DNA from 3 places in the Streptomyces sp. NPDC029466 genome. Region 3 is predicted to be linked to each of the others. Evidence: riboswitches for the same ligand, from Rfam matches in the RefSeq annotation. Region 3 holds a riboswitch; each other region holds the start of a gene.
The links. Region 3 has a riboswitch for cobalamin ahead of ACZ4XD_RS32045 (ribonucleoside-diphosphate reductase subunit alpha). Riboswitches for the same ligand answer to the same signal wherever they lie in the genome.
Positions count from the first base shown of each region.

Region 1: linked by a shared signal. The riboswitch ahead of cobN (cobaltochelatase subunit CobN) and the one ahead of ACZ4XD_RS32045 (ribonucleoside-diphosphate reductase subunit alpha) in region 3 are both predicted to bind cobalamin.
Region 2: linked by a shared signal. The riboswitch ahead of ACZ4XD_RS00595 (prenyltransferase/squalene oxidase repeat-containing protein) and the one ahead of ACZ4XD_RS32045 (ribonucleoside-diphosphate reductase subunit alpha) in region 3 are both predicted to bind cobalamin.

Region 1 is NZ_JBVHZH010000004.1:122,117-129,750, reverse strand. It holds gene cobN (cobaltochelatase subunit CobN) at 1-2,153, opposite strand, end outside; cobalamin riboswitch at 2,190-2,322, opposite strand; gene ACZ4XD_RS05790 (cobalamin biosynthesis protein CobG) at 2,484-4,205, shown strand; gene ACZ4XD_RS05785 (precorrin-8X methylmutase) at 4,299-4,979, shown strand; gene cobJ (precorrin-3B C(17)-methyltransferase) at 5,048-6,673, shown strand; gene ACZ4XD_RS05775 (hypothetical protein) at 6,752-7,261, opposite strand; gene ACZ4XD_RS05770 (alpha/beta hydrolase) at 7,338-7,634, opposite strand, start outside.
Region 2 is NZ_JBVHZH010000001.1:135,115-142,748, reverse strand. It holds gene ACZ4XD_RS00615 (ECF transporter S component) at 1-167, opposite strand, end outside; gene ACZ4XD_RS00610 (ABC transporter ATP-binding protein) at 458-2,086, opposite strand; gene ACZ4XD_RS00605 (CbiQ family ECF transporter T component) at 2,083-3,249, opposite strand; gene ACZ4XD_RS00600 (SCO2322 family protein) at 3,246-3,947, opposite strand; gene ACZ4XD_RS00595 (prenyltransferase/squalene oxidase repeat-containing protein) at 3,947-5,254, opposite strand; cobalamin riboswitch at 5,478-5,599, opposite strand; gene ACZ4XD_RS00590 (MBL fold metallo-hydrolase) at 5,873-6,955, opposite strand; gene ACZ4XD_RS00585 (aldehyde dehydrogenase) at 7,343-7,634, shown strand, end outside.
Region 3 is NZ_JBVHZH010000055.1:27,093-34,726, reverse strand. It holds gene ACZ4XD_RS32060 (DUF3311 domain-containing protein) at 1-104, shown strand, start outside; gene mctP (monocarboxylate uptake permease MctP) at 143-1,768, shown strand; gene ACZ4XD_RS32050 (Uma2 family endonuclease) at 1,844-2,431, opposite strand; cobalamin riboswitch at 2,560-2,712, shown strand; gene ACZ4XD_RS32045 (ribonucleoside-diphosphate reductase subunit alpha) at 2,874-5,309, shown strand; gene ACZ4XD_RS32040 (ribonucleotide-diphosphate reductase subunit beta) at 5,309-6,364, shown strand; gene ACZ4XD_RS32035 (hypothetical protein) at 6,500-7,634, opposite strand, start outside.

The DNA.
Region 1 (7,634 bases), on a different contig from region 3:
GTGGCCGCGGACTCGTCCAGTCCGAGCGCCTCCCGCAGACCGGGCAGGGCGGACGTACCGCCCCAGATCTGGCGGGCGCGCAGGATGGACAGGACGAGGTTGACCCGTGCCTCGCCGGCCGGCGCGCCGCCCAGCACATGGAGTCCGTCGCGGATCTGGGCGTCCTTGACCTCGCACAGCCAGCCGTCGACGTGCAGCAGGAAGTCGTCAAAGCCGTCGTCGTCGGGGCGTTCGTCCATCCCCAGGTCGTGGTCGAGCTTGGCGGCCTGGATCAGCGTCCAGATCTGGGCGCGGATCGCGGGCAGCTTGGCCGGGTCCATCGCGGAGATCGCCGCGTACTCATCGAGGAGCTGTTCCAGGCGCGCGATGTCGCCGTAGGACTCGGCACGGGCCATCGGCGGGACGAGGTGGTCGACGAGGGTGGCGTGCACCCGGCGCTTGGCCTGGGTGCCCTCGCCGGGGTCGTTGACCAGGAAGGGGTAGATGAGCGGCAGGTCGCCGAGGGCGGCGTCGGGGCCGCAGGCCGCGGACAGGCCCGCGTTCTTGCCGGGCAGCCACTCCAGGTTGCCGTGCTTGCCCAGGTGGACCATGGCGTCCGCGCCGAAGCCGCCGTCGTCGGCAGACGCCGCGATCCAGCGGTAGGCCGCCAAGTAGTGGTGCGAGGGCGGCAGATCGGGGTCGTGGTAGATCGCGATCGGGTTCTCGCCGAAGCCGCGCGGCGGCTGGATGAGGATCAGGAGATTGCCGCGGCGCAGCGCGGCCAGCACGATGTCGCCGTCGGGGTTCCGGCTGCGGTCGACGAACATCTCACCGGGCGGCGGCCCCCAGTGCTGCTCGACGGAGTCCCGGAGTTCCTGCGGCAGCGTGGCGTACCAGCGCTTGTAGTCGGCGGCCGGAATGCGGACCGGGTTACGGGCGAGCTGTTCCTCGGTGAGCCACTCCTGGTCGTGGCCGCCGGCCTCGATGAGGGCGTAGATCAGCTCGTCACCGTCGCCGGACTCCAGGCCCGGGACCGGCTCGGCGGTCTCGTCACCGAAGTCGTAGCCGTCCGCCCGGAGGCGGCGCAGCAGGGCCACGGCACTGGCCGGGGTGTCCAGCCCGACCGCGTTGCCGATGCGGGAGTGCTTGGTCGGGTAGGCGGACAGCACCAGCGCGAGGCGCTTCTCCGCGGCCGGGATGTGGCGCAGCCGGGCGTGCCGGACGGCGATCCCGGCGACCCGGGCGGCGCGCTCGGGGTCGGCGACGTAGACCGGCAGTCCGTCCTCGTCGACCTCCTTGAAGGAGAACGGGACGGTGATCAGCCGGCCGTCGAACTCGGGGACCGCGATCTGCGAGGCGGCGTCCAGCGGCGAGAGCCCCTCGTCGTTCTCCTCCCAGGCGCTGCGCGGCCCGGTCAGGCACAGCGCCTGAAGGATCGGCACGTCCAGGGCGGCCAGCGCGCCCGCGTCCCAGGACTCGTCGTCGCCGCCCGCGGAGGCCTCGGCGGGCTTGCTGCCGCCCGCCGCGAGGACCGTGGTGACCAGGGCGTCGGCGCTCCCCAGCGCCTCGATCAGCTCCGGCTCGGGGGCGCGCAGGGAGGCCACGAACAGCGGCCGGGCGCGCCCGCCGGCCTCCTCGATCTGCTCGCACAGGGTCCGTACGAAAGCGGTGTTGCCGCTCATGTGGTGGGCGCGGTAGTAGAGCACGGCGACCAGCGGGCCGGTCTGGTTGCGCCCTTCCCAGTCCAGCGGGCCCCAGGACGGGGCGGGCTCCGGCGGCTCGAAGCCATGGCCGGTCAGCAGCACCGTGTCGGAGAGGAAGCGGGCGAGCTGGTCGAGGTTGGCCGGGCCGCCGTGCGCGAGATAGGCGTGCGCCTCGGCCGCGATGCCGACCGGGACCGTGGACTGCTCCATGAGCTGGGCGTCGGGGGCCTGTTCACCGGTGAGCACGACGACCGGCCGGTGCTGGTCCTCGGCGAGCAGCACCTCCAGGCCCTCCTCCCAGGCGCGGATACCGCCGAGGAGACGTACGACGACGAGGTCGGTGCCCTCCAGCAGCGCGGGGAGTTCGGCGACGTCGAGGCGGGCGGGGTTGGCGAGCCGATACGGCACGGGACCCGTGGCCGCCCGGGCGCTGAGCAGGTCGGTGTCGGAGGTCGACAGCAGCAGAAGCATGCGAGCGCAGGCCTTCCTCGGGGTATCCGCGCCCCGGGTGGTCGTATGGACGGCGGGAGTTCCTGGCTCACCCGGCAGCTGCCGGGTTCACAGTGGCGGGACCGCGCCGGATTCACACCGGGCTTCCTCCCTGGGGCCGTAAGGCCCTGCGCCGTCGCTGGCGTCGGCGGGCCGTCCGACCCACCGACCTGCATAGTAAGGGCTGCGGCCGAGCGAGGTAAGCGGGCCTCCGGACCTGCCGTATCGGGACGGGGGCGGGCGCCTCCGTACGCGCATCGGGCCGCGAGCTTGGCCGGATCCGGCCCGGATGGGCCACCCACCTCCGTGGGTATGCTCGCGGCCATGCCGCCCTCCCCCTCGACACGGCCCCCCGGGTCCGAGCCGCCCATACGGGACCGCGGTGACGCCTGCCCGGGAGCGCTGCGGCTGCACTCCGCCGCCGACGGACACCTCGCCCGAGTGCGACTGCCCGCCGGAGACTTGACGGTTCGTCAGGCCGAGGCACTGGCTGATGCCGCGGACCGGCTCGGGGACGGCCATCTCTCCCTCACCTCCCGCGGCAACGCGGAACTCCGCGGCCTCCCGGACGACTGCGGCAGCCGGCTCGCCGCCCTGCTGCGCGACGCCGGTCTGCTGCCCTCCGAGCGCCACGAACGCATCCGCAACATCCTCGCCTCCCCCCTGGCCGGACTGGACCGGCACACCCCTTCTGACGTGCGGTTGTGGGCCCGTGAGCTGGACGGACTGCTCTGCACGAGCGAGTCCGCGACCGCGCTGTCGGGCCGCTTCCTCTTCGTCCTGGACGACGGCCGGGGCGATGTGGCGGCGCTCGGCGGCGATGTGAGCTTGGTCGCAGAACCGGCCGGGACCGAGGCACCGACGGACCACGGGCACCAGTCCGAAACCGGACATCCGGCCCGCCCCGGAGCCAGTGCCCTGCTGCGGGTCGGCGACTACCCGGCGGCCCTGCGGATCGCCGGCCCGGACGCCCCACGCGCCGCCCTCACCGCCGCCGAGGCATTCCTCTCCGCCGCCGAGGCGAGCGGCAGCGGCGCCTGGCGGGTCCGTGAACTCCCCGCCGGCCATGGCCTGACGGCCCGGGCGGTCGCGGAGCGGCTGCGGGGGGCGGGGGTTGAGTGTGTGCTTGTGGCTGCGGCGGCGGACGTGGTCGGGGCGGCCGACGTGGCTGCTGCGGCGCAGGTGGCTGAGGTGCCCGGCACCAACGAGCCTGCCGCGCCCAGCTCCCCGCCGTACTCCGCCTCCGCGCCATACGCGACCTCCGCTCCGTACGCGGCCCCCGCGCCGCACCGCGCCCGCACCCCCTACGCCGACTCCTCCGCCCCCGGCATCATCGAGGGCGGCGACGGAGCGCACGCGCTCTCGGTTCTCGCGCCGCTGGGGCGGCTGTCCGTCGCGCAGTGGCGGCTGCTGGTCGCCGTCGCCGCGGCGGACGGGGACGGCGTTCTCCGGCTCACTCCCTGGCGCGGCATCGTCATCCCGGGGCTGTCCGCCGACGCGGCGACCGCCCGTCTGCGTGAGCTGGCCACCGCCGGGCTGATCACCGACCCGGACTCCCCCTGGCACCGCATCGGGGCCTGCACCGGCCGCCCCGGCTGCGCCAAGTCCCTTACCGATGTACGGGCCGACGCCACGGCCGCGGTCACGGCGGGCACCCCCGTCCCCGTATCGGCATCCGGCTCCGGCTCCGGCACCGGCACCGGCACCTGCCCCGACCCCATCCGCCTCCCTGGCAAAGCGGAGCCGGGACCGGGACCCGAGGCGGAGCCGGGGCCCGGACCGGAGGCGGGGCCGAAGCCGGAGCGGGGACCGGGACCGGGGCCGGGGCCGGGGCCGGAGGCAGGGGCGGACAACTCGGCCCCCCGCCACCACCTCCCCGTGTACTGGTCCGGATGTGAGCGGCGCTGTGGGCACCCGCACGGCGCCTGGGTCGATGTGCTGGCGACGGCGGACGGCTACCGGGTCTCGGTCGTCCGGCCGAAGACCCCACCCGCCCCGGCGGCACCCCCCGCTGCCCCCTGCTCCACCTCATGAAGCGCCGCTCCAGAGGCCCGTGCCCCACCCCCGGAACCGCCCGACCCACAGCGCCCTCCCCCACCTCATGAACCACCCCCGAACCACAGCGCCATGTCCCACCGCCAGAACCGTCCCGTACCCGACAAACCCGAGGCCACAGTGACCGCGTTCGACTACGAGAAGGACGGTGCGGCGATCTATCGCCAGTCCTTCGCCACCATCCGCGCCGAGGCGGACCTCGGCGGCCTGCCCGCCGACGTCAGCCGGGTCGCGGTCCGGATGATCCACGCCTGCGGCATGGTCGACCTGGTACGCGATCTCGCCTTCACCCCCGAGGTGGTGGCCCGCGCCCGCGAGGCGCTGCGCGCCGGTGCGCCGATCCTCTGCGACGCCAACATGGTGGCCAGCGGCGTCACCCGTAAGCGGCTGCCGGCCGACAACGACGTGCTGTGCACCCTCGCCGACCCGTCGGTGCCGGACCTGGCCGCCCGGATGGGGACGACCCGCAGCGCCGCCGCCCTGGAGCTGTGGCGGGACCGGATGGAAGGCGCCGTGGTCGCGTTCGGCAACGCCCCGACCGCCCTCTTCCGGTTCCTCGAAATGATCGAGGAGGGCGCGCCCCGCCCCGCCGCCGTGATCGGCATACCCGTCGGCTTCATCGGCGCCGCGGAGTCCAAGGACGCGCTGATCGCACACCCGTCGGAACTGGACCACATCGTCGTGCGCGGGCGCCGGGGCGGCAGCGCCATGGCCGCCGCCGCGATCAACGCCCTGGCAAGCGAGGAAGAGTGAGCGTGAGCGAGCAGCAGCTGACCGGTCGCCTCTACGGTGTGGGCCTCGGCCCCGGCGACCCGTCCCTCATGACGGTCCGGGCGGTCGAGGTCATCGCCGAGGCCGACGTCATCGCCTACCACAGCGCCCGGCACGGACGTTCCATCGCGCGCTCCATCGCCGCACAGCACCTCCGCGCCGACCACATCGAGGAAGCGCTGATCTACCCGGTCACCACGGAGTCGACCGATCACCCCGGCGGCTACCGGGGCGCGCTGGACGAGTTCTACGAATCCGCGGCGGCCCGCCTCGCCGCGCACCTCGACGCCGGCCGCACGGTCGCCGTCATCTCCGAGGGCGACCCGCTCTTCTACGGCTCCTACCAGCACATGCACAAGCGGCTGGCCCACCGCTATCCCACCGAGGTCATCCCCGGCGTCACCTCCATCAGCGCCGCCGCGGCCCGCCTGGGCAAGCCGCTCGCCGAGGCCGACGAGGTCCTGACGATCCTCCCCGGCACGCTCCCGGAGGAGGAACTGACCGCCCGCCTGACCTCGACCGACACCGCCGTCGTCATGAAGCTGGGCCGCACCTTCCCCACCGTCCGCCGCGCCATGGAACGCGCCGGCCGCCTCCCGGAGGCCCACTACGTCGAGCGCGCGACGATGTCCGGCGAACGCACGGAGCGGCTGGCGGACATCGACGCGGAGACGGTCCCGTACTTCTCCGTCAGCGTCGTACCGAGCCGCATCGCCGACCTGCCACCGGCGGGCACGGCAACGACCGCGGGTACGGCCACTGCCTCGGGTACGACCACTGGCGCGCCCACGGCCCCGGCCACGACCACGACCACGGCCGCCGCCGCAGCTGAGGCCATCGCCACAGCCACAGCCACAGCCACCGACGAACCGTCCGGCACCCCCGACATGGCCTCCTCCCCCCTTGAGGCGGAGCCCTCCCCTCACCCCGGCGAGGTCGTGGTCGTCGGCACCGGTCCGGCCGGTCCGCTCTGGCTGACGCCCGAGTCCCGTGGCGCCCTGGCCGCCGCCGAGGACCTCGTCGGCTACACCACCTACCTGGACCGCGTCCCGCTGCGCCCCGGCCAGCGCCGCCACGCCTCCGACAACAAGGTCGAGTCCGAACGCGCCGAACTCGCCCTCGACCTGGCCCGCCGCGGTCGCCGGGTGGCCGTGGTCTCCGGCGGCGACCCGGGCATCTTCGCGATGGCCACCGCCGTTCTGGAGGTCGCCTGCCAGTCCCCCTACCGGGCCATCCCCGTACGGGTCCTCCCGGGCGTCACCGCCGCCAACGCGGCCGCCGCCCGCGCCGGCGCCCCGCTCGGCCACGACTACGCGGTCATCTCCCTCTCCGACCGCCTCAAGCCCTGGGAGGTCATCGCCGAACGCCTGCATGCCGCGGCCGGTGCCGACCTGGTCCTCGCCCTCTACAACCCCGGCTCCCGCAGCCGCACCTGGCAGGTCGGCAAGACCCGCGAACTCCTCCTGGAACACCGCGCCCCCGACACCCCCGTCATCCTCGCCCGCGACATCGGCGGCCCCGAGGAGTCCGTCCGCACGGTGCACTTGGCCGACCTCGACCCGCACCAGGTCGACATGCGGACGCTCCTGATCGTCGGCTCCTCCCAGACGCAAGCAGTACGGCGCGACAACGGAACCGAGGTCGTGTGGACACCGCGGAGGTATCCGGAGAAGTAGGGCGAGCGGAATGGTGTGTGGCCCTCCGGTGACAGGGGGCCACACCCCGGGCCCTCCCCGCAGCTGGGCGACGCACCATCACTTGGACCAATACGGGTCACGCACGTCCGGCGCGTAGTTCGGGCCGCCGTTGGGCGCCTTGGGGAACTTGTCGCCTTCCTCTCCGTAGATGTCACCACTGGGACCATCGGACAGAGCGCCGACACTGGCACCGATGCGGACGTCGCCGACACCACCGACCCTGAGTGACACAATGCGGCCGTCCGATGCCATAGCAGACATCGAAGGTTCGCGGGGATTCGAGTCACGAAGCCTGAAGCCCTCCTTCGCCCAGTGCTTGTAGACGACCGTAAGCAACTCCTTCAGCTTCGCCTGGGAGAACTTGGTACGCACATAGCGGTCCCGATCCACACTGACTTCACCATCCGCCGTGTTCGTGAACGAATTCCTCCGCTCCGACATGTGCGCCGGACCTTCTCGCCATTTGAGCCGGGGATGTATCGCGGCGAACGTTCCGTCGAGGACAGAGTCGACTCGCTTGACAGCCTGATTGACGTTGATCGTCGGTTCGGGATCGTCTCGCACCACGGAACAACCACTGAGGCAGCCGGGCACAATTACCACACCCGCAGCAACCATGAGGAATCTTGGTCGCTTCACGAATCTACCGCCCCGCCTTAATAGTTACCTCATCTCGCTTCCCAGCAACAATTTTCCCCATATTATCCAGCGAGTCACCACCCTCCTTATCGTTGAAGTAGTCCGAGTGAGCATGGCGGGGGTCGCCGTCGGCGACACCGAATCGAATACCCCCGAAGCCCCTGCTGGCCGGATCCTGACCAAAATGCAGTTCATGGGGATCGATGAGATGGCCTACACCGCCGAAGCTCTTCTCCAGGTCAGAGGGAGCATGCGTAACCGGGTCGGTATCCGCCGCGCCTACCCAGACGTGGTCTGCACC
Region 2 (7,634 bases), on a different contig from region 3:
ACGACAACGGCCAGCAGCATCGGCAGCAGCGCGGCGAACAGCCAGGGCGCGTCCTTGGAATGGGCGAGCCCGGAGGCGGAGTCGGCGAGCAGCGGCCAGCCGAAGGCCATCACGCCGATGGCCGAGATCAGGGCCAGCGCGGCGATGGAGCGGGTACCGAGCCGCACGGGGCGGGCCTGGCGGCCGGTGCCGGGGCGTCGGAAGCCGGGGCCGGGGCGGCCGGGGTCGGAGCCGGGTCCGGAAACGGAATCGGAGCCGGGGCGGCCGGAGTTGGAGCCCGGGCCGGAATCGGAGCCGGAGCCGGAGCGGGGGGCGGAGGTGGGGCGGGAAGGGGAGTCGGAGCCGGAGCTGGAGACCGAACCGGAGCGGGGGACGGAGGTGGGGCCGGAAGAGGAGTCGGAGCCGAAGCCGGGACCAGCGCCGGGCCCGGGGCCCTCCGGGCGGGATGGGGGCACGGTCATGCGAGGGCCTCCAGGGCGCGGGCCACCTGGGGAACCGTCAGCCAGGGCAGCGGGGCCAGGACCTTGGCGACCTGCGGCGCGAAGGAAGGAGAGGAGACCACGACCTCGTCGGTGGGACCGTCGGCGACGATCTCGCCATCGGCGAGGATCACGACGCGGTGCGCCAGTTCGGCGGCGAGTTCCACGTCATGGGTGGCCAGGACGATGGCGTGACCCTCGGCGGCCAGGGTGCGCAACACCTCGATCAGACGGGCCTTGGCGGCGTAGTCCAGACCGCGAGTGGGCTCGTCGAGAAGGAGCAGCGGTGGACGGGCGGTCAGCACGACCGCGAGGGCAAGGGCGAGCCGTTGGCCCTCGGACAGATCACGGGGGTGAACGGATTCCGGGACATCCGGCAACAGCCGGGCGACCAGGGCCCGGCAGCTGCCGGCGGGGGCGCCCGCGTCCTGGTCGGCCGCGGTGCACTCGGCGGCGACGGTATCGGCGTAGAGGAGGTCACGAGGTTCCTGCGGGACCAGACCGACATGCCGCAGGAGGTCCCGGGGGCTGGTGCGGTGCGGGACGGCGCCACCGACCCGCACCGTGCCGGACGACGGCTGATGCATTCCGACAAGGGTGGTGAGCAGGGTGGATTTCCCCGCACCGTTGCGGCCCATCAGAGCGACCGTCTCGCCACCCCGCACGGTCAGCTCCACCCCGTGCAGCGCCTCGGTCCGCCCCCGACGCACACCGAGCCCCGAGACCTCCGCGGCAGCATCCGATGCTCCCGGCAGGGGCGCCGGGCTCCTCCCCGGCGCCTGCGCCGGGATCCCCGTCAGCTGCTCGCGCAGGGAGGCGGCCTTACGGCGGGCGTCGCGTACGGAGAGGGGGAGTGGGGACCACTGGGCGAGGCGGCCGAGGGCCACGACCGGGGGATGGACGGGGGAGATAGCCATGATGTCGGCGGGGGCGCCCATGACCGGGGGCGCACCCGGTGAGGGAAGGAGGATGACCTGGTCGGCGTACTGGACCACACGCTCCAGGCGGTGTTCGGCAAGCAGGACCGTGGTGCCGAGGTCATGGACCAGCCGCTGGAGGACGGAGAGCACCTCTTCCGCGGCGGCGGGGTCGAGTGCGGAGGTCGGCTCGTCCAGGACCAGGACCTTGGGGTGGGTGGTGAGGACCGAGCCGATCGCCACCCGTTGCATCTGTCCGCCCGAGAGCGTGGTGATCGCGCGGTCGCGCAGCTCGGCCAGGCCCAGCAGGTCGAGGGTCTCCTCGACACGGCGGCGCATCACCTCAGGGGGGAGGCCGAGCGATTCCATGCCGTAGGCGAGTTCGTCCTCGACGGTGTCCGTGACGAAGTGCGCCAGTGGGTCCTGGCCCACGGTGCCGACGACATCGGCCAGTTCGCGCGGTTTGTGGGTGCGGGTGTCCCGGCCGTCGACGGTGACCCGGCCGTGCAGGGTGCCGCCGGTGAAGTGCGGGACGAGACCGCAGACGGCGTTCAGGACGGTGGACTTGCCGACGCCGGAGGGGCCGACCAGGAGACACAGTTCGCCCTCGGGGACGGTCAGGTCTACGCCCTGGACGGCGGGCGCCGCGGCATCGCCGTAGGTGACCGAGACCTGCTCGAACCGGATCACGGGGTGGGCTCCTTCGTACACGGATCGACATCAGAGGCACGGCCCCGTCCACGGGACGCCGTACGGGCCCCGGCCCGTTCGGTGCTCGACGGGAGTGGGGCGACGAACGCGGGCAGCAGCCCCACGAGAACGGAAACGGCCGGCCAGAGGGGAAGAACGGGGGTGGTGAGCGGGACAGCGGGCGGATGCAGCGCGGCCGGCGCATAGTCGTTCGCCCAGATCATCAGGGCGGCGACGGCGATGCCGGAGCCCGCGACCAGCCAGGCGCGGGCGCCCCACCGCTCGGGCCGGTAGCGGCTGCGCACCGAGCGGCGGCCACCGAGCCACAACCCGGCGAGTGCCGCCGCCAGCCCCGCGAGCAGCAGCGGCAGCCCGTAGCCGCCTCCGGTGTCCCCCAACAGCCCGTAGGTTCCGGCGCAGACACCGAGCAGCCCGCCGAGGGTGAGCACGGACGTGAGGTGGCGTACGGCGGGCGGTACTTGGGCGCTGCGGCCGTAGCCGCGTGCGTCCATGGCCGCGGCCAGCGCCACCGAGCGCTCCAGCGCGCCCTCCAGTACCGGCAGTCCGACCTGGAGGAGCGCCTTGACCCCGCGGTCGGGGCGCCCGCGCAGCCGGCGGGCGGCGCGCAGCCGCTGGACGTCGGCGACCAGGTTCGGGGCGAAGGTCATCGCCACCACGACCGCGACGCCCGCCTCATAGAGCGCACCGGGCAGGGACTTCAGGAGCCGGGCCGGATTGGCGAGCGCATTGGCGGCGCCCACACAGATAAGGAGAGTGGCCAGTTTCAGCCCGTCGTACAGGGCGAAGACCATGCCCTCCGCGGTGACCCGGCCGCCGATCCGGACGCCCTTCGCCCAGTCCGGCAGCGGCACTTCGGGCAACGTGACAAGGGTGTGCGTACCGGGGATCGGCGAGCCGAGAAAGAAGGCGAAGACCAGCCGGATGACGATCACCACCAGCCCGAGTTTGACGAACGCGCCGTACGAACGGGCCCATGGCGCATCCGTACGACGTGCCGCGACGACATACCCGGCCACGCCCACCAGCAGCCCCAGCAGCAGCGGATCGGTGGTGCGGGAGGCCGCGGTGGCCAGGCCCAGCGCCCACAGCCACCAGGCGCCGGCGTGCAGCGCGGTGGTACGGGTCGCCTGCGGTGCGCTCATCCGCGTCGGCGGCGTGCCTGCCACACCGCTGCCGCACCCAGCGCGACAACGGCCGCGGCCCCGCCCAGCAGTCCGGCGGACGGCCCCCCGTCGCCACTTCCACCACCCCCGTCGGCACGGTCCTCCGCCACCCCCGCGGACGACGCAGCCGAGGCCGCGGAACCCTTGGCTCCGCCCTTCGCTCCGTCCTTCGACCCGTTCACCGCCTCCGCGCAACCCGCCTTCGGGTAGCCGGCGATGGCACACAGCAAGGCGTTGGCGTGATAGCGCAGCGGCCGGGTGACCGCCGCCAGCGCCTCGCCCGCCGAGGCGTCCTCCGGCACCTGCGCACACTCCGACCTGGCCGCCGGCGGCCGCTCGCCGGCGGGCGCGTCCGCCGCGGTGCCGAAGTCCAGCACGATGCCGATCCGCTTGCGGCCGTCCTTGGCGGGGGTGTCGCGGCAGATCGCGTCGAAGTCGGCGGCCGGGCGCGGCTTACCGGCCCCGGCGGAGTCGGCGCCGACGGTGAAGCGGAAGCCCTCGACCGCGCCGTCGGCCGGCCGCTGACTGGCCGGCCCTTCGGTGGCATACGCCCAGGAGCTGCCCTTGCCGTCCCAGAACGACCAGTAGCGGTACTCCTGCGCCTGCGCGGGCCCGGCTGCCAGGCCGGTGACCGTACCGGCCAGCAGTAGGGCGCCGGCGATCCTGGTCCGCCGCATCAGAGCTGATTCTTCTTACGGCTGCTCAGCAGGAACCCGATACCGGCGCCGATGGCGAGACCGACACCGATGACCCACCACACCCCGATGCCGCCGCCGTCCGTGGCGTCGTCGGCGTCCCCGGTGTCCTTCTTCGCCGCGGCGGCCGGCTCGGGGCCGGTGGCGTTGAGCGCGGCCACCAGGTCGGTGCCGCCGAAGGAACGCGGGTCGGTGCCGGTGGCGTGCGCGGCCAGCACCAACTGGGCGTAGGCGGCGGGCCCGTTCTGCTTGGCCCAGCCCGTGGCGTTCTTCTCCAGCCACTTCAGCGGCTTTGCGGCAGCGGCACCGTGCCCGCCGGCCGCCAGCGCCACCACGGCGTCGGCGGTGTTGCCGACATCGGGCTGCTTCTCGGCGCCCGGCATCGCGGAGAGCAGATGCTGCCCGTTCTTGTCGAGCTGCGCGACGAGGTAGGCGTCACCGCCCGCCGCGGCCCGCTCCGGATCGTCCTTCTTCTCGTCCCCGCCGTCCTTGCAGTTCAGCGGCTTGACCGGGGCGTCCGCCCGCTGATCCGCGGGCTCGACGACAAAGCCCTTGCCGAGCGCTCCGGTCGCGGCGGCCGCGGTGGCGTCGGCGTTCGGGGCGGCGCCCTTGAGCTGGAAGGTGAACGCGCCGCGCTCGCCCTCCTTCGCGTCACAGCCCAGTTGGAAGGTGAGCAGCCCGTCGTACGGGGTCTTGCCGCCCTTCTTCGACGTCACCGACCGCGGCTTCTCGCCCGCCGCCGCGAGCGCGCCGATGACCACGGACGTGGAGTTGGCGTCGCTGGCCGAACCGGGCATCGAGCTCCAGCCGCCGTCGTCGTTCTGCACCGATTTCAGCCAGCCCACGGCCTTCTGCACGGTGGCGCCGTGCCCGCCGAGCGCGGCCAGCGCCTGCACCGCGGCGGCCGTCTGGTTGGTGTCCCGCATGGTCTTGGCGTCACAGGGCTTGCCGGGCTCGGCGCGGAAGGCGGTGAACGCGCCGTCGGCGCACTGCTGCCCGACCAGCCAGCGCACGCCGGACGCGGCCGGCCGCACCCCCACCGTGTCCTGCGCCAGCAGCGCGAGCGACTGCCGCCACACCCCGTCGTACTGCGGGTCCTTGGTGCCGTACAGGCCGTCCGGCAGCTTCTTGGGGGCCGCGGACGGGGCGGCGTCGTCGGCGTACGCGGCGGGGGCAGCGGCCGCGCCCAGCACCGCCGCGGCCGCCAGCGCCGTGGCGGCGCGGCGCGCCAGGAAGGCGACGGGGTGCGTCAGGGGGGCCTGGTGAGCCATGGAAGCCATGGGGGCCATCGGGTCGGTGCCTCTCGGGTCGGGTCGCGGCGATGTACGCAGCCGTGCTCGGCCGACCGCCCGCGCGGCGATCCCCTTGGATCGCGGACGCGGCGGCACCGGGCTCAGCTCCGTATACCTCGACGGTGCCGCGCACCGGCCGTCCCTGTGGCGGACGGTTCCGGCGGCGGGAGCCTTGGTCGTGCCCCCTCGGGTGCTCCGGCTCGTACGGCCTTCCCGCCGGGCCAGCCGGCGCGGTACGGACGGGCCGTCCTCACGGTTGCGGGTCAGCGCCGGATTTCCACCGGCTTCCCCCGATCGGGTACGGATGAAGTTGTCCCGCACACCTTAACCGGCACCCGGCATGCGCTCGCTCGCGCGTACGAGCCGACGGAATCCGGCACGAGCGGGGCGGAGCGGCGCGCGAGCCGCGCAGGGGGCGGGTCCCTGGGGCCGCGTACGGGGGGACGGGTGGCGGGCACGGCGGGACGGTCGGGCGGCTGGGCACGAGCAGGGCGGGATCCAGGCACGAGCGGGGAGGGGGCCACCGGCCGGTCCCGACCCTGACCCCGGGTACACAGCAGTCAAGAAGCTGCACGAACCAGGACAGAGGCAACGCGGGAGGCCCGCCCCGCCCCCTCACACCGCCTGATATCGCACCGGATCCGACCCTGGCACCCACTCCGCCCGCCCCTGTTTCACCAGCCGGCGCAGATGGGCCTCGGCCTCCGAGACGGCGATGTTGCGGGACCCGTAAGGGATCTGCTCCCACGGGCGGTTCCACTCCATGGCCATGGCGAGCTGCCAGACGGTGCGGGGTTCCTGGAGCAGGGATCTGAGCTGGGTCAGCCGCTCTTCGTGGTGGGCGATGAGTGTGCGCACCCGGCCGCCGGCGTCGGTGAAGGCGTGCTGATGGGCGGGCAGTACCTCGGCGGGGTCGAGCCGGCCGACGCGTTCGAGCGAGTCGAGGTAGTCGCCCAAGGGGTCGGCGTTCTCCCCCGGGCCCTCCATGCCGTGCGGGCCGGGCGGGCTCCCCTCGTCGTCCGGAGCCTCGTACAGGCCGATGTGCGGGGTGATGCCGGGCAGGAGGTGGTCGCCGGAGAACAGCCGGCCGAAGCCGGGCGTGCGTGCCGAGGGGTGCTCCTCCTCCAGATGGAGGCACACATGGCCGGGGGTGTGGCCGGGTGTCCAGATGGCGCGAACCCGGCGCCCCGGCAGATCGAGCAGTTCGCCGGGGTCGATGCCGCGGTCCGGCAGCGCGGCCCGCCGGCCGGGCAGCTTCCGGCCGCCTCCTGTGGCGCGGGCCTTCCGCAGGGGCGCCAGATGGTCGTCCGGTGCGCCCGCCGCCGTGAGCTTGGCGAGCAGGTAGTCGAGCCACTGGCCCGGTTCGGCCGCGCGGGTGCGGCGGACCACCGCGGTGTCGGCGGCGTGCATCGCGATCCAGGCGCCGCTGGCCTCCCGGACCTTGGCGGACAGACCGTGGTGGTCGGGGTGGTGGTGGGTGATCAGGACGCCGTGGAGGTCGGTGAGGGCGAACCCGCAGGCGGTGACGCCGGCGACGAGGGCGTCCCAGGAGTCCGGGTCGTCCCAGCCGGTGTCGATGAGCACGGGCCCGCGGTCGGTCTCCAGGAGGTGGACGAGGGTGTGGCCGAGCGGGTTGTCCGGGATGGGGACGGCGATGCTCCACACTCCGCCCTTGTGGTCGGTCACCTGCGCGGTCATCCCGGACCCCTCTCGGTGTGGCATACACCCGGTACCCGGCCTCACTATAACTAGAACTGGTTTCAAAGCGGCTTGAAGTGCCCCTTCTGGCATGGCCAGTTGGGTTTCGGTCGGCGCCGTGGACTCCTCCAACTAGAACTGGTATCAGTTCCTGGGGGATTGAGTGGCCTGATGCCTCGTCAGCAAGCGTGCCCGAGGCGTCAACTCGGCAACGACAGCGAACCCGTACCGACAGCCGGCAACGACAACGCACCGGCAACGACAACGCACCGGTACCGACAGCGCACCGGCAACAGCACTGAGCCGGCAACGCACAGCGAAACCGCAACGACAGCGAACCGGCAGGGACCGCCGGAACAGGCGGCCGACCCGCAGGAGGCGGCAGCGATGAGCGACCTCGTCGAGCACGGAAAGCTCTACATAGGCGGTGAGTGGGTCGATCCGGCCGGCCGGGACACGATCGAGGTCGTCTCGCCGCACACCGAACAGGTCATCGGCCGGGTGCCGCATGCCTCGCGAGCGGACGTCGACCGAGCGGTGGCCGCGGCCCGTACGTCCTTCGCGTCCGGGGTGTGGGCGAACGCCCCGCTGGCGGACCGGATCGCGGTGGTGACCCGTATCAAGGACGCCTTCGCGGCCCGCAGCGAGGAGATCGCCAAGGTCATCAGCGCGGAGAACG
Region 3 (7,634 bases):
GGTACCAGATGCTGTGGGTGCTGATCTCGACCGCGCTCACCACCCTCGCCTACAAGCTCGTGCAGCGTGAGCAGCGCGCCCGCAAGGGCGGTGCGGACCAGTGACTCCCACGAGCGCGCTCGCCGCCTCCCAGACCCAGGGCATCAACGGCGTCGCCCTGGCCGTCTTCGTCTTCTTCTTCCTGGCCGTGACGGTCATGGGCTTCCTGGCCGCCCGCTGGCGCAAGGCCGAGGAGTCCGCCAACCTCGACGAATGGGGCCTGGGCGGCCGCAGTTTCGGCACCTGGGTGACGTGGTTCCTGCTGGGCGGGGACCTCTACACGGCTTACACGTTCGTGGCCGTCCCGGCGGCGATCTACGCGGCGGGCGCGGCCGGCTTCTTCGCCGTGCCGTACACGATCCTGGTCTACCCGCTGATCTTCACCTTCCTCCCCCGCCTGTGGTCGGTCTCGCACAAGCACGGCTACGTCACCACCTCCGACTTCGTCCGCGGCCGCTTCGGCTCCAAGGGCCTGTCGCTGGCCGTGGCGCTCACCGGCATCCTGGCCACGATGCCGTACATCGCCCTCCAACTGGTCGGCATCCAGGCCGTCCTGGACGTGATGGGCATCGGCGGGGGCGAGCACACCAACTGGTTCGTCAAGGACCTGCCGCTGCTGATCGCGTTCGCCGTGCTGGCCGCGTACACCTACTCCTCGGGGCTGCGGGCGCCGGCGCTGATCGCGTTCGTCAAGGACGGGCTGATCTACCTCGTCATCGCGGTGGCGATCATCTACATCCCGATCAAGCTGGGCGGCTTTGACGCGATCTTCGACTCGGCCGGCAAGGCGCTGGCCCAGCCCGGTGCCGTGCCCGGCAAACCGCGCGGTGAGCTGATCAGCGGCCCCAACGCCCAGTGGGCGTACGCGACCCTGGCGCTCGGCTCGGCGCTGGCGCTCTTCATGTACCCGCACTCGATCACCGCGACGCTGTCCTCGCGCAGCCGCAATGTGATCCGCCGCAACACCACCATCCTGCCGCTGTACTCCCTCATGCTGGGCCTGCTGGCGCTGCTCGGCTTCATGGCGATCAAGGCCGGCACGGACATCCAGGGCAACCCGCAGCTGGCCATCCCGCAGCTGTTCGAGGACATGTTCCCGAGCTGGTTCTCCGGTGTGGCGTTCGCCGCGATCGGCATCGGCGCGCTGGTTCCCGCGGCCATCATGTCGATCGCCGCGGCCAACCTCTTCACCCGCAACGTCTACAAGGACTTCCTCAAGCCGGGCGCCACGCCCGAGCAGGAGCACAAGGTCGCCAAGCTGGTCTCGCTGCTGGTGAAGGTCGGCGCGCTGGTCTTCGTCCTCACCATGGACAAGACCGTCGCGATCAACTTCCAGCTGCTGGGCGGCATCTGGATCCTGCAGACCATGCCGTCCCTGGTCGGCGGCCTCTTCACCCGCTGGTTCCACCGCTGGGCGCTGCTGGCCGGCTGGGCGGTCGGCATGCTCTACGGCACGCTCGCGGCCTACGGCGTCGCCAGCCCGACCCAGAAGCACTTCGGCGGCTCCAGCGCGGAGATCCCCGGCATCGGCGAGATCGGCTACATCGGCCTGACCGCGTTCGTACTGAACGTCGTGGTCACCGTCGTCCTCACCTTCGCCCTGAAGGCCGCCAAGGCCCCCGAAGGCATCGACGAGACCAGCCCCGCCGACTACACGGCGGACGCCGGCGACGAGGGCGTCGCCGTCGAACTCCCGCCGGCCACGGAAAAGGCACCGGCGGGGCACTGAGCCACCGGCCGGCCGGCTTCCGGCAACGGGCCGTCGCGTTCCCCCGGGACGCGGCGGCCCGTTGCCGTTCGCCGTTCAGTTCACCCAGTTCTTCAGCTGCTCGGTTTCGAGGGTGATGCCTACGGGGTCGGGGAGGTGGAGGGGCTTGCCGTACGGGACGGTGCGGACGTCCTCGTAGCGGGTGCCGTCGGGTTCGCTGTAGAGCGACACCTGGCATTCCTGCCGGTCGATGAGCAGATAGAGCGGGATACCGGCTCCCGCGTACGCACGGGGCTTCTCCACGCGATCACGCTGGTGCGTGTCGGAGTCGGAGGACGTGACCTCGACAACCATCAACACCGGCTCAGGGTCGACCCATTCCCCCTGGCCGGCAAAGGCACCACTGACGGAGAGTGCCCCGTCCGGCCGGGCCCGGCCACCGCGGTACTCCTCCGCCTTGAGTCCCTGATCCGGGTAGAGCCACAGCTCAGGTCGTGACTGAATGCAGATGCGTGTCAGCCACTCGATGATCCGACCGTGATCCCCGTCCGGTATGGGCTTGCTCTTGACCTTCCCGTCGATGAGTTCCAATCGCGCGCCTTCTTCCAGGCGGGCGAGTATCCGGGCGGCCTCTTCGAAATGCTCGGCCTCCATGATGTGTGGCCGGTCGGCGAGCGCGGCCATGAGGCCTTCTCCTTCTTCCACGGGACGGAACAAAGAACTGTCACCGACCATAGCCGAGGCCACTGACAGACACTGTGTGATCACTCACGACACACTAGATGTGGGGGTGCACTTGAGGGGCCACCCCCACATGTATGCTCGTCCTCGCTGTCGCCGCAGGGGAATCCGGTGGGAATCCGGAACTGTCCCGCAACGGTGTAGGAGCGCGCTCGGCCGGGCGGATACCGGCCCTGGGCGCGTGCCCGTGTAGTCCGAGGACCTGCCGACGGTACGTCCGCACCGCAAGGGGTGCGGTCGTCGATACGTCCGGGCCCCGAGGGTTGGGCCGGTGGACGCCGCGCGGTGTGCCCGCGCACCCCTGCGCGTCATGGGGTGCCGCATGCCCGCGTGCGCCCGTCGCGTCCCTCCCTCCCGGCCCCCGCCGAGTGAGGGAGAGCATCGCGTGACCATCGCGCCAACGGAGCCCGCGTCAGACGCCGAGGCCGTGCCGCCCGTGGTGGCCACGCCTCCCGGTACCGCCGACGGCGGACCGGGCGAGGACGGGCCGGGTGTCGCCCTGCTGCGCACCCTGACCCAGCTGACCGAGGACCTGACCGCGACCGACCCCGGCAAGGTGGCCGCCGCCGCCCTGCGCGGCCGGCACGCCGGCTCCGACGAGGCCGAACTGCGGTCGCTGGCCACCGATGCCGCGGCCGGTCTGATCGGTGACGAGCCGCAGTACTCCAAGCTGGCTGCGCGGCTGCTCACCCTCGCGATCTCGGAGGAGGCGGCCGGACAGGGGGCGGTCGCCTTCTCCGCCTCCGTCGAGGTCGGCCACCGCGAGGGGCTGATCGCCGACGAGACCGCGGAGTTCGTCCGGGCGCACGCCGCCCGGCTGGACGCGCTGGTCGACCGGGCGCTCGCCGACGGGGCCGACGACCGCTTCGGGTACTTCGGGCTGCGCACCCTGCACTCGCGCTACCTGCTGCGGCACCCCACCACCCGTCAGGTCATCGAGACCCCGCAGCACTTCCTGCTCCGGGTGGCCTGCGGTCTCGCCGAGGACCACAGCGACCGCGCGCTGGACGACGTCGCCGAGCTCTACCGGCTCACCAGCTCGCTGTCCTACCTGCCCTCCTCCCCCACCCTCTTCAACTCCGGCACCCGCCACCCGCAGATGTCGTCCTGCTATCTGCTGGACTCGCCGCTGGACGAGCTGGACTCGATCTACGACCGCTACCACCAGGTCGCCCGGCTCTCCAAGCACGCCGGCGGCATCGGCCTCTCGTACTCCCGCATCCGCGCCCGCGGTTCGCTGATCCGCGGCACCAACGGGCACTCCAACGGCATCGTGCCGTTCCTGCGCACCCTGGACGCCTCGGTCGCGGCCGTGAACCAGGGCGGCCGGCGCAAGGGCGCGGCCTGCGTCTACCTGGAGACCTGGCACGCGGACATCGAGGAGTTCCTGGAGCTGCGCGACAACACCGGTGAGGAGGCGCGCCGTACGCACAACCTGAACATCGCGCACTGGATCCCGGACGAGTTCATGCGCCGGGTGGAGGCGGACGCCGACTGGTCGCTGTTCTCGCCCTCGGACGCCCCGGAGCTGGTGGACCTGTGGGGCGACGCATTCGACGCCGCCTACCGGAAGCTGGAGGCCGAGGGCCGGGCGCTCAAGCAGATCCCGGCCCGGGTGCTGTACTCCCGCATGATGCGCACCCTGGCGCAGACCGGCAACGGCTGGATGACGTTCAAGGACGCCGCCAACCGCACCGCCAACCAGACCGCCGAGCGCGGCCAGGTCGTGCACTCGTCCAACCTGTGCACGGAGATCCTGGAGGTGACGAACGACGGGGAGACCGCGGTCTGCAACCTCGGGTCGGTCAACCTCGCGGCGCACCTGGGCGACAACGGTGAGATGGACTGGGAGCGGCTGGACGCGACCGTCCGCACGGCCGTGACCTTCCTCGACCGCGTGGTGGACATCAACTTCTACCCGACCGAGCAGGCCGGGACGTCCAACTCCCGCTGGCGCCCGGTCGGTCTGGGCCTGATGGGCCTCCAGGACGTCTTCTTCCGGCTGCGGCTGCCCTTCGACTCGCCCGAGGCGCAGGAGCTGTCGACCCGTATCTCCGAGCGGATCATGCTCGCCGCCTACGAGGCGTCCGCCGACCTCGCCGAGCGGCACGGCCCGCACCCGGCGTGGTCCGCGACCCGCACCGCCCGTGGCGTGCTGCACCCGGACCACTACCCGAACGCCGAGCCCCGCTGGGCCGACCGCTGGGCGGCGCTGCGCAGCCGTATCGCCCTGACCGGCATGCGCAACTCGCTGCTGCTGGCGATCGCGCCGACCGCGACCATCGCATCGATCGCGGGCGTGTACGAGTGCATCGAGCCGCAGGTCTCCAACCTCTTCAAGCGCGAGACGCTGTCCGGTGAGTTCCTCCAGGTCAACGCGTATCTGATCGAGGAGCTCAAGGCGCTGGGGCTGTGGGACGCGCGGACCCGGGACGCGCTGCGCGAGGCCAACGGCTCGGTGCAGGACGTCGAGTGGATCCCGGCGGAGATCCGGGCGCTGTACCGCACCGCCTGGGAGATCCCGCAGCGCGCGCTGATCGACATGGCCGCGGCCCGTACGCCGTACCTGGACCAGAGCCAGTCGCTGAACCTGTTCATGGCGTCCCCGACCATCGGCAAGCTCAGCTCGATGTACGCCTACGCCTGGAAGCGCGGCATCAAGACGACGTACTACCTGCGTTCGCGGCCGGCGACCCGGATCGCCCAGTCGGCGCGCGGCACCGCGGCCGCCGCCCCCGCCCCCGTCCCGCAGCAGGCCACCGACCCCGAGGCGGTCGCCTGCTCCCTGGAAAACCCCGAGTCCTGCGAGGCCTGCCAGTAATGACCACCGCACCGGAAACGAACGCCGCCGCGGCCCACACCGCCACGACCGGCGAGAAGAACCTTCTCGACCCGGGCTTCGAGCTGACCCTGCGTCCGATGCGGTACCCGGAGTTCTACGACCGCTACCGGGACGCCATCAAGAACACCTGGACCGTGGAGGAGGTCGACCTCCACTCGGACGTCGCCGACCTCGCCAAGCTCTCGCCGGGTGAGCAGCACATGATCGGCCGGCTGGTGGCGTTCTTCGCGACCGGCGACTCGATCGTCGCCAACAACCTCGTGCTGACGCTGTACAAGCACATCAACTCCCCCGAGGCGCGGCTGTACCTGAGCCGTCAGCTCTTCGAGGAGGCCGTGCACGTCCAGTTCTATCTGACGCTGCTGGACACTTACCTTCCCGACCCGGACGACCGGGCCGCGGCCTTCGCGGCGGTGGAGAACATCCCCTCCATCCGCGAGAAGGCGGAGTTCTGCTTCAAGTGGATGGACTCGGTCGAGAGCATCGACCGGCTGGAGTCCCAGGCCGACCGGCGCCGCTTCCTGCTCAACCTGATCTGCTTCGCGGCCTGCATCGAGGGGCTGTTCTTCTACGGCGCCTTCGCGTACGTGTACTGGTTCCGCTCCCGCGGGCTGCTGCACGGGCTGGCCACCGGCACCAACTGGGTCTTCCGCGACGAGTCCATGCACATGGAGTTCGCGTTCTCGGTGGTGGACACCGTGCGCCAGGAGGAGCCCGAGCTCTTCGACGACAAGCTGGAGCAGCAGGTCACCGAGATGCTCAAGGAGGCCGTCGAGGCGGAGCTCCAGTTCGGCCGCGACCTGTGCGGTGAGGGCCTGCCGGGCATGAACACCGCGTCGATGCGCGAGTACCTCCAGTGCGTCGCGGACCAGCGGCTCCAGCGGCTCGGCTTCGCGCCCGTCTACGGCTCGGAGAACCCGTTCTCCTTCATGGAGCTCCAGAACGTCCAGGAGCTGACCAACTTCTTCGAGCGCCGGGCATCCGCCTACCAGGTCGCCGTCGAGGGTTCGGTCTCCTTCGACGACGACTTCTAGGCCGGTAGGCCGGTAGGCCGCCGGTCCGGTAGTCCGGGCGAAGGGGCCCGCCCGCGGCGCGATGCCGTGGGCGGGCCCCTTTGTCTGCCGCGATCCGTTTCCCTGTGGGACGCGTTGCCCGGCCCCGGCGGGACCTCAGTCCGGATCCGTCCCGTTCGGGGACAGGGCCGCGCGCACGACCGACGGGTACGGGGCGTTCATCGCGAGATGGCCGAGCGACAGCCCGGCGACGGCGCCGGCGATGCCGGTCACCCAGCGCCAGACGCCCGTGAGGTCGAAGGTCAGCAGCGCGGCACAGCCGATGAGCACCGCGGCGAGAAGCGGCACGGCCAGTGGCACGTAAAGCAGCCAGGCGGAGTGCGGGTCCCACAGCCGCAGAGCGCGCGGCGCACCGTTGCCCGCGGCGGCCTTCTCGACGGCGACGCCCTCGGCGGCCAGCATCTGCGCATCATCGGCCTTGAGCATTCCGTGCAGCACGCAGCCGTCGTCGGTCACCAGCGCCGCCGGTGTGGCACCCCCGGAGAGCCGCCCGCCGTCGGCGCCCTGGCGCGCGTCCCAGCACAGCCACACCTCCTGCCCCGTCAGGGAATCGGGGACATGCTCCGCCATGACATTGGCCAGGAAATGCGCGGTGCGGGAGGACCCGGTGACAATTTTCAAGCAGGGCTCTTTGCTGTCCCCCCGCCGCCAGAAATCAGGCCCCAGGTATTTCCCGCGTACCGCCCTGTCGGCGCGGCCCAGCCGGGAAAAGGGACGGAACCCGTGGCGCAGGGAGAGGCCGACCACGGAGAGGACCAGGCCGGCGGCCCAGGCGATGCCGACGATCCAGACCTGACCGGTCCCCATCGTGGCGCCCTTGAGCGCATCACCGAGGCTGCGCTCGTCGCCCGCCAAGGCGCCCAGTCCGGGACGCGCCGGGGCGTAGAGGACCGAGACCGTGCCCCCGGCGCGCGGACGGTCGGGGGTGACCGGATGGACGGTTGCCGTGGCCGGCCGCCCGCCCGTCTTCGGGGCAAGCCGGACGACCGCCGTGGAGGTGTAGTAGTCGTGGCCCTTGCTCGGATCGTGCAGCCGGACATCGCCGACCTTCTCGATCGGTACGGCCGCGAACTCCGCCCCGGCGTCCACGATCCGCTGCATCTGTTCCGGCCGCTGGGGCGTCCCCGTCACGAGGGCGAAAAGGGTCACCAGCACCGTGCAGACGCCGAGGTACCACGCCAGGGAACGCGCCTGCACACCGCGGCGCGAGGGCAGCACCCGGGGCGGCCCG